Streptomyces sp. SN-593: one gene and its partner. The protein of the gene in region 1 interacts with the protein of each later gene in a pairwise test. Links are inferred from orthologs where the notes say so. Each region holds a gene or a part of one and is shown in the gene's direction. Other genes may lie near its edges.

Evidence for each region.
Region 2: the proteins of RVR_RS07850 (region 1) and RVR_RS15590 interact in binary tests that used the Escherichia coli proteins (3 or more experiments, as listed by UniProt). The link is inferred for Streptomyces sp. SN-593 from one-to-one orthologs.

What each region holds. Positions count from the first base shown.
Region 1 is NZ_AP018365.1:1,881,297-1,884,510, reverse strand. Bases 238-3,214 are described here. They hold RVR_RS07850 (peptidoglycan D,D-transpeptidase FtsI family protein), read left to right. Parts: upstream 238-625; coding sequence 626-2,803; downstream 2,804-3,214. Other genes in these bases: RVR_RS07845 (UDP-N-acetylmuramoyl-L-alanyl-D-glutamate--2,6-diaminopimelate ligase), read left to right, coding at 2,917-3,214; ftsL (cell division protein FtsL), read left to right, coding at 238-621. Outside these bases: more of ftsL, read left to right, coding at 1-237. UniProt on the Escherichia coli protein: Essential cell division protein that catalyzes cross-linking of the peptidoglycan cell wall at the division septum. Required for localization of FtsN.
Region 2 is NZ_AP018365.1:3,776,755-3,782,375, forward strand. What follows is about bases 227-3,215. They hold RVR_RS15590 (transglycosylase domain-containing protein), read left to right. Parts: upstream 227-533; coding sequence 534-2,897; downstream 2,898-3,215. Other genes in these bases: RVR_RS15595 (GatB/YqeY domain-containing protein), read right to left, coding at 3,043-3,215. Outside these bases: more of RVR_RS15595, read right to left, coding at 3,216-3,504; RVR_RS15600 (metallophosphoesterase), read left to right, coding at 3,851-4,774; RVR_RS15610 (LacI family DNA-binding transcriptional regulator), read right to left, coding at 5,056-5,621. UniProt on the Escherichia coli protein: Cell wall formation. Synthesis of cross-linked peptidoglycan from the lipid intermediates.

The sequences.
Region 1 (3,214 bases):
TCCGCAACCGCGCGGCGCACCCCGTTCGTCGTCCTGGTCGTGACGCTGCTCGCCGGGGGACTCATCTCGCTGCTGATGCTCAACTCCGCGCTGAACCGGGACTCCTTCAAGCTGGACAAGCTCCAGGACCAGACCACGCACTACACCGACCAGCAGCAGCAGCTCCAGCAGGAGGTCGACGGCTACTCCGCGCCCGGTTCGCTGGAGAAGCGGGCCCGCGAGCTGGGCATGGTGCCCGGCGGCGACCCGGCCTTCCTCGACCCGAACGGCAAGGTCCAGGGCACCCCCTCGCCAGCCACCGCCCCGCCCGCGCCCCCGCCGACCACGCCCGCGGCGCCGACCACGCCCGCCGCGCCGACCGGCACCCCGGACCCCTCCGGCACGGCTGCCACCTCCGGCGCGGCCGGCACGTCCGACACGGCTGCCACCTCCGGTACCCCCGGCACGTCCGTGCCCGGCACGTCCGGCACCCCGAGCGGCGCGACCGCGAACACCTCGGCCGCCACGAACACCTTGAACTCCTCGACGCCGCAGACCACCCCGACCTCGGCGACCACCTCGACGTCCGGGGCGACGGCGACGACCTTCCCGGCCCCCACCACCCCGACCTCCGGCAGGTGAGCGCGTGACCCCTCGCGACGACGCAGACCGCCCGCGCGGCGACGGCCCCCGGCGGCCGTCCTCGACCGGCGCCTCCGGCGGTGCGGGCCGCGACGCCCGGCGCGGCGGGCCGCGGGACGCCGCGCCGCGCCCGCAGCCCCGCCGTACCGCCCGTCCGGCGGCCCCCCGCTCCGACGCCGACCCCGCGGACGGCGGCCGGCCGCGCGCCTCCCGCGTGCCGCGCCCGGGCGGCGGCGCGGGCCGCGCCGACCGGGGCGGGACCTGGCGGGCCGACCCGGTGCGCCCCGTCGGCCGGGCCGCCGCGCTGCGCCGGACCCGGCCCGGCGGCCCGCGGGCGGTGCGGCTCGGCGCGGTCCGGCCGCGGCTGCGGCTGGTCGGGGTGGTGCTGACGCTGGTGATGTCCGTGTTCGTGGTGCGGCTGCTCCAGGTCCAGGCCGTGGACGCGTCCGCGTACGCCGCCAAGGCGGCGGTCAACCGCTGGGTCACCCACGAGGTCACCGCCGACCGCGGCACCATCACCGACCGGTCCGGGGTGGACCTGGCGACCACCGTGGACGCCTTCGACATCACCGCCGACCCGTACCTGTTCACGCCCGCGCAGGCGAAGGTGAAGGACGCGCCGCAGCAGGCCGCCCAGCTTCTCGCGCCGATCGTCGGCGGCGACGCCACGAAGATCGCCCAGCAGCTCGCCACCCCCAAGTCCCGCTACCAGATCATCGCCCAGCAGCAGTCGCCGCAGGCGTGGAACCAGATCCAGGACCTCAAGTCCACCCTGGCCGCCAAGGCCGCCGCCGGCCAGGGCGCCGACGTGCTGGCCGGGATCTTCGACGTGCCGCACTCCAAGCGGGTCTACCCGGCCGGCGACCTGGCCGCGGGCGTCATCGGCTTCGTCAACAGCCAGGGGCAGGGCGCGGGCGGCCTGGAGTCCATGCTCGACAAGGAACTCGCCGGGAAGAACGGCAAGATCCGCTACGCGCAGTCCGACGGCCGCCAGGTGCCCACCGCCGGCAGCCAGGAGCAGCCGGCCGTGCCCGGCACCGACGTGCAGCTCACCCTCGACCGCGACATCCAGTGGGCCGCGCAGAGCGCCATCACCCAGCAGGTGCAGAAGTCCAAGGCGGACCGCGGCTACGTCGTGGTGCAGGACCCGCGGACCGGCCAGGTGCTGGCGATGGCCGACGCGCCCGGCTTCGACCCCAACGACCTGTCGCACGCCGACAGCGCCGCCCTCGGCAACGCCGCCATGCAGGACGCCTACGAACCGGGCAGCGTCAGCAAGCTGATGTCGATGTCCGCGATCGTCGACACCGGCACGGCCACCCCCACCACCCGCGTCACGGTGCCCGGCACCCTGCCGCGCGCCGACCGGATCTTCCACGACGACGTCGACCACGGCACCTGGTACCTGACCCTCAACGGGGTGCTCGCCAAGTCCAGCAACATCGGCACGATCGAGGCCAGCGGCCAGCTCGGCAAGACCCAGGCGCAGGCCAACCAGGTGCTCTACTCCTACCTGCGGAAGTTCGGCATCGGCCAGCCCAGCGGCATCGGCTTCCCCGGGGAGACCCCCGGCATCCTCGCCAAACCCCAGGACTGGAACGCCTCCCAGCAGTACACCATCCCGTTCGGGCAGGGCCTGTCGGTCAACGCGCTCCAGGCCACCTCGGTCTACTCCACCATCGCCAACGGCGGGGTACGGGTCGAGCCCAGCCTGATCCGCGGCACCACCGGCCCCGACGGCCGGTACGTGCCGGCCGCCGCCCCGAAGAAGACCCGGGTGGTGTCGGCGAAGACCGCCAGGACCGTCTCGCAGATGCTGGAGTCGGTGGTCGGCAGCGAGCAGGGCACCGGCATCAACGCCCGCATCGACGGCTACCGGGTGGCCGGCAAGACCGGTACGGCCAACCGGGTGGACCCGACGACCGGCCGCTACAAGGGCTACACCTCCTCCTTCCTCGGCTTCGCGCCGGCCGACAAGCCGCGGGTGACGGTCTCGTGCGTGATCCAGAACCCGACGAAGGGCAGTTACTTCGGCGGCGACATCTGCGGCCCGGTCTTCAAGCAGGTCATGCAGTTCGCCCTCAAGTCCCTGGGGGTGGCCCCCTCCGGAGCCCCCGCGCCGAAGCTGCCGGTCACCTGGGACCCGGCGGACCCGGCCACCCACGACAAGAAAGTCGGGTGATCACCATCGGCAGCCGACCCCTCCCGCCCGCGCCCCCCGCGGCCGGCGACAGCACCGGCCGTGACGGCGGCCGTTTTGGCCCGGACCCCGGCTCGCCCGGTACTCTCGCGGCCGTGCCCACAGCTCATCAACCCACCCTCAGACCACCGGGCGCCCCGCGCCCGGCCCACGTGCGCCCCACGCCGCTGGCCGACCTCGCCCGCCGCCTCGACCCGGACGCCGCCGCGGACCCGGCGGCGGACGGCGGCCCCCGGGTCACCGGCATCACGCACGACTCCCGCGCGGTCCGGCCCGGCGACCTGTACGCGGCCCTGCCCGGCGCCCGCGTACACGGCGCCGACTTCGCCGCGCAGGCCGCCGGAGCCGGCGCGGTGGCGGTGCTGACCGACCCGGCCGGCGCCACGCGCGCCG
Region 2 (5,621 bases), 1.9 Mb from region 1 along the record:
TACGGAAGGTAGGCGCGACGCAACAGCCCTTTCAGGCCCAATCTTGCATGGCCCGAATGGACTATGCGTGCGCGGCAGATCACCCAACGGAGTGATCCGCGAAGGAATCGGGCGAACGGGAGATTTCGGTCTCTCCCGTCACCCGGAGGCGCCAAGTCCCCCGGCATATACCGAAATTCGGGCAGTTCTCATCACTCACAAGAGTGACGATGGAAGGTAAGGGGCAGCGATGCCCTCGCGCCCCGCATGCAACAGAGTAGGCGACCACCCCGCCGCGCGTCCGGGAATTCGCGAGGCCCGTGCTCCGTGCGTCGCGTGCGGGGTCCCGAGCGGCGCCCGCCACGCCATGCGCCGGCGCACGACCCGACACTCCGACCGGTCGCGAGCCGGCGCGCGCCCCGCCCCGCCGACCGTTCGTGACCCGTTCCCGTCACGAAGGTCACAACCTCGCAATGTCACGGTCTCGTACGCGTCCGCCCGGAAAGGCACCGCTCCCTCCGGAACACCCAGGATCGGGGTTTAGGCTGCTCTGCATGGCTCACAAGCGTTCCGGTGGGGGAGTGTCGACGGCCCAGCAGGCCGCGAAGTTCCTCGGTGTCAGCGTGTTGGCCGGGGTGGTGCTCGCGGGGATCGCGTTGCCCGCCGCCGGCGCTCTCGGGCTGTCCGCGAAGGGCACCGTCAAGGGCTTCGACGACCTGCCCGGGGAGCTGAAGCAGCCACCGCTGAGCCAGGCGTCCAAGATCCTCGACGCGAACGGCGGGCTCATCGCGACCGTGTACTCGCGCGACCGCACTGTGGTCCCGATCACCCAGATGAGCCCCAACATCCTCAACGCGCTGGTCGACATCGAGGACTCGCGGTTCTACGAGCACGGCGCCATCGACCTCAAGGGCATCCTGCGCGCCCTGAGCCACAACGCGTCGGACAGCGGCACCCAGGGCGCCTCCACCCTCACCCAGCAGTACGTGAAGAACGTGTTCGTGGAGGAGGCCGGCGACGACCAGAGCAAGGTCGCCGAGGCCACCCAGCAGACCGTGGGCCGCAAGATCAAGGAGATGAAGTACGCGATCCAGGTCGAGAAGGAGCTCGGCAAGAAGAAGATCCTGGAGAACTACCTCAACATCACCTTCTTCGGCGAGCAGGCCTACGGCATCGAGGCCGCCTCGGAGCGGTACTTCAGCACCCACGCCAAGGACCTCACCCTCCCGCAGGCCGCGATGCTGGCCGGGCTGGTGCAGTCCCCGACCGGGTACGACCCGATCACCTCGCCGAACGCCGCGACCGAGCGCCGCAACACCGTGCTGGCGCGGATGGCCCAGCTCAAGGACATCACCGCGGCCCAGGCCGCGGCCGCGGAGAAGGCCCCGCTCGGCCTGAAGGTCAGCACCCCCAAGAACGGCTGCATCACCGCCGTCAACGGCGCCGGCTTCTTCTGCGACTACGTCCGCGAGACCTTCCTCCAGAACGCCGCCTTCGGCAAGACGAAGGCCGATCGCGCCAAGCTCTGGGACACCGGCGGCCTGACCATCCACACCACGCTCGACCCGAAGGCGCAGAAGTCGCTGATCAACGGCATCAGCAACCACGTCTACAAGAGCGACACCATCGCCGCGGCGATGACCATGGTGCAGCCCGGCACCGGCAAGGTCATCGCGATGGGCCAGAGCAAGCCGTACGGCCTCGACAAGAACGAGACGCAGATCAACTACTCCGTCGACCAGGACATGGACGGCGGCGAGGGCTTCCAGAACGGTTCGACGTTCAAGCCGATCACCGCGGCCGCCGCCTTGGAGGCGGGGTACAAGCCCTCGCAGACCTACCCCTCGCCGAACAAGCTCCAGTACCCCGACGTGACCACCTGCAGCGGGTCGGTCCTGCACAGCGACAAGACGACGCAGAACGAGCTGCCGTCCGAGGTCGGGCCGTTCTCGATGCCCGACGCGCTGAAGCAGTCGATCAACACCTACTTCGTGGCGCTCGAGGCCGACGTCGGCCTGTGCCCGATCGTGAAGATGGCCGACAAGCTCGGCGTGGGCCGGGCCGACGGCAAGCCGCTGGTGGAGGGCGCGTCGCTGACCCTGGGCACCAACGAGGTGTCGCCGCTGTCGGTGGCCGCCGCGTACGCCGCCTTCGCCAACCGCGGCGTCTACTGCACGCCGATCGTGATCAACTCGGTCACCAACGCCCAGGGCAAGCACCTGACGGTGCCCAAGTCGCTGTGCTCGCAGGCCATGTCGCAGCAGACCGCGGACACCCTGAACACCATGCTCAAGGGCGTCGTCGACGACGGTACGGGCACCGCGGCCAACCTCACCGGCCGGGAGACCGCCGGTAAGACCGGTACCACCGACAACCGCTACGCCGCCTGGTTCGCCGGCTACACCCCGAACCTCGCCTCGGCCGTGTGGATGGGCGACCCGGCGCACAGCCGGCAGATGATCGACATCACCATCGGCCCGACCAGCTACGACAAGGTGCAGGGAGCCACCGGTCCGGCGCCGATCTGGAAGGACGCCATGACCGGCGCCCTTGAGGGCTCGCCGGTGGAGAACTTCACCACGGTCCCGCTCAACGTCCCGGACCCGACCAAGTCCGACCAGCCGACGAACGGCGACACCACCGGGGACACCAACGGTGACGGCGGCGGAGACAACGGCAAGGGCCACGGCAAGCACGGCGGCAACGGCGGCTTCACGGTGATGGGCACGACGACCGGCGCGATCACCACCGTGGGCACCAGTACCGCCGGGGGGACCACCGGCGGGGCGGACGCGGGTGCCGCCGGCGGAACCACCACCGGTGGCACGACGACGACCGGGGGGACGTCGGACCAGGGCACGACGGACGGGTCGGGAGGCATCCTCCAGCCGTCGGGCGGGGGGACCGGCTTCCCATAGCGGCGGAGCACGCGCGGACGTAGGCACACGTAAGGGGCACCCACCAGAGTGGGTGCCCCTTACGTGTGCCTGCCGCCGTCGGCGGGAGTGGCGCGGGTGCCGAGCGGGCGGACCGGGCCGAGCGGGCCTGGTGAAGGTGGCGGGGTCAGCCCGCCGCGAGCTGGCGCTTGACCTCGGCGGCGACCCGCCCGCCCTCCGCGAGCCCGGCCACCTTCGGGTTCACGACCTTCATCACGGCGCCCATCGCCTTGGGCCCGGACGCCCCGGACTCCGCGATCGCCGAGCGTACGACCGCCGCGAGCGCCTCGTCGTCGAGCTGCTTGGGCAGGTACTCGGCGAGCACCTCGCCCTCCTCCCGCTCCCGCTGCGCGGACTCCGCGCGACCGCCCTGCGCGAACGCCTCCGCGGCCTCCCGGCGCTTCTTCGCCTCGCGGGCGATCACCTTGAGCACCTCGTCGTCGGAGAGCTGCCGGGCCGTGTCACCCGCCACCTCCTCCTTGGTGATGGCGCTGAGGGTCAGCCGGATCGTGGCGGAGCGCAGCTCGTCGCGGCTCTTCATCGCGGCGGTCAGGTCGTCGTGCAGTCGCTGCTTGAGGGTCGTGGTCATACGCCGATTTTCGCACTACCGGGGGGCGGGTGCGCCGGATTATCCGGGTGGGGGTGTGTGCGGGGGGGTGCGGCCGCGTGCGGGGGGCGCGGCCGTGTGCCGGGGCCGTGGCGTTGCCGTGCAGCCGTGCGGTGGTCGTACCGCAGGACGGTCGCGCCGCCGCCGGTGCCGCGGTCGTACCGTAGGACGGGTCGCACCGTACGACGGACCGCGGCGGGCCGTGCGGCGGTCGTACCGTCGTACCGGCTGTCGTACCGGCCGTCGCGCCGGAGCGTTACCGGCCATACCGTCGTACCGGGGCCGTACCAGCGCACACCGCGGGTGTGGACTCTGACACGATGGACGCATGCGCGCGCGATACGGAATCCCCCTCGGTGTGACGGCGGCTGGCGCGGCCTGCGTGGCCTACGCGGCAGGTTTCGAGGCGCGGTCGTTCCGCCTGCGCCGGGTCGAGGTGCCGGTGCTGCCCGAGGGCATGCGGCCGATCCGCATCCTCCAGCTCTCCGACATCCACATGGTCTCCGGCCAGCGCAAGAAGCGCCGCTGGCTCCAGTCGCTGGCCGGGCTGCGGCCCGACCTCGTGGTGAACACCGGCGACAACCTCTCCGACCCCACCGCCGTCCCCGAGGTGCTCGACGCCCTCGGCCCGCTGCTGCGCTTCCCGGGGGCGTACGTCTTCGGCTCGAACGACTACTACGGCCCCAAGTTCCGCAACCCGGGCCGCTACCTCGTCGAGAAGGCCCGCGGCCAGCACGGGCTCAACGGCAAGAGCGGGGGCGCCCACGGCGCGATCCGCAACCCCTGGGGCGACCTGCGCGACGCGTTCGACGCGGCCGGGTGGGTCGGCCTGAGCAACACCCGCGGCCGGGTCAAGCTCGACCACGGCCCCGTGGTCGGCCTCACCGGCCTGGACGACCCGCACATCAAGCGCGACCGCTACGCGGAGGTGGCCGGCGGCCCCGACCCGGACACGGACTTCAACCTCGCGCTGGTCCACGCCCCCTACCTGCGGGTGCTGGACGCCTTCACGTCGGACCGCTACCCGTTGATCCTGGCCGGCCACACCCACGGGGGCCAGGTCTGCATCCCCTTCTACGGTGCGCTGGTCACCAACTGCGACATCGACACCGACCGGGTGAAGGGCCTGTCCACCCACACCGCCACCGGGTCCACGTCGTACCTCCACGTGTCCGCGGGGTGCGGTGCGAACCGCTACACCCCGGTCCGCTTCGCCTGCCCCCCCGAGGCCACCCTCCTCACCCTGACCTGACCCCGCTCCCCCGGCCCACCCGCCCCCGGGGCGCCCCCGGCCCCTCCCCGAAACCGGATTTCGCCTCGGGCTCCGGGTCCGCTAGAGTAATCCTCGTTGCACCGGGGTGTGGCGCAGCTTGGTAGCGCGCTTCGTTCGGGACGAAGAGGTCGTGGGTTCAAATCCCGCCACCCCGACTTCGTAACAGCAGGTCAGGGCCGGTTTCCCTTCGGGGAGACCGGCCCTGACTGCGTTCCAGGAGCGTTCTGGGTGTCAACTGGGTGTGATCTTGGTCGGCCGGATCAGCGGGACGCGGCACGCTCTTGCAACAGCCGGTCGAGCACCGCGACCGGCGAACGCGGATGCAACAGCAGGCGGGAATCCAGCGACTCGAACCAGACCTCGGTGAGCTGATCCATGAGCGTGGCCCGCATGGTGTCGGTGACGTGGCTGTAGCGCGCGCCGACCGATCCGTCCTCGTGGCCCATCCGGTCGTCCATGAGGACCTTGGGCGTGCCCAGCTCCTCCATGAGCGTGCGGTGCCCGTGCCGGAGGCCGTGGCGGGTGAGCCGGTCCTTGATGGGCATCCAGCACGCCTCTGCGCGGCCGGAGGCCCCGCGGCCCCGTACGGGGACGCCGGGGAACGCCCCGCCCGTCACGGGGACGGGGTGGGCGTCCTGCGGCGCCTTCTTCGGGTACCAGCCGGTTGCGGCCGGCGTGAAGATCCACGTGGCGTGGCCGCTGCGCCGCCAGTGGGCCGCCTCGCGGGACGGCCCTATCTGGCGGACGAAGCCGAGTTCGGCGACGGCCTTCTCGACGCGGACGCGCGTGGCCTCGGCGACCCTCTCGGGCCGGTTGAGGACGTTGG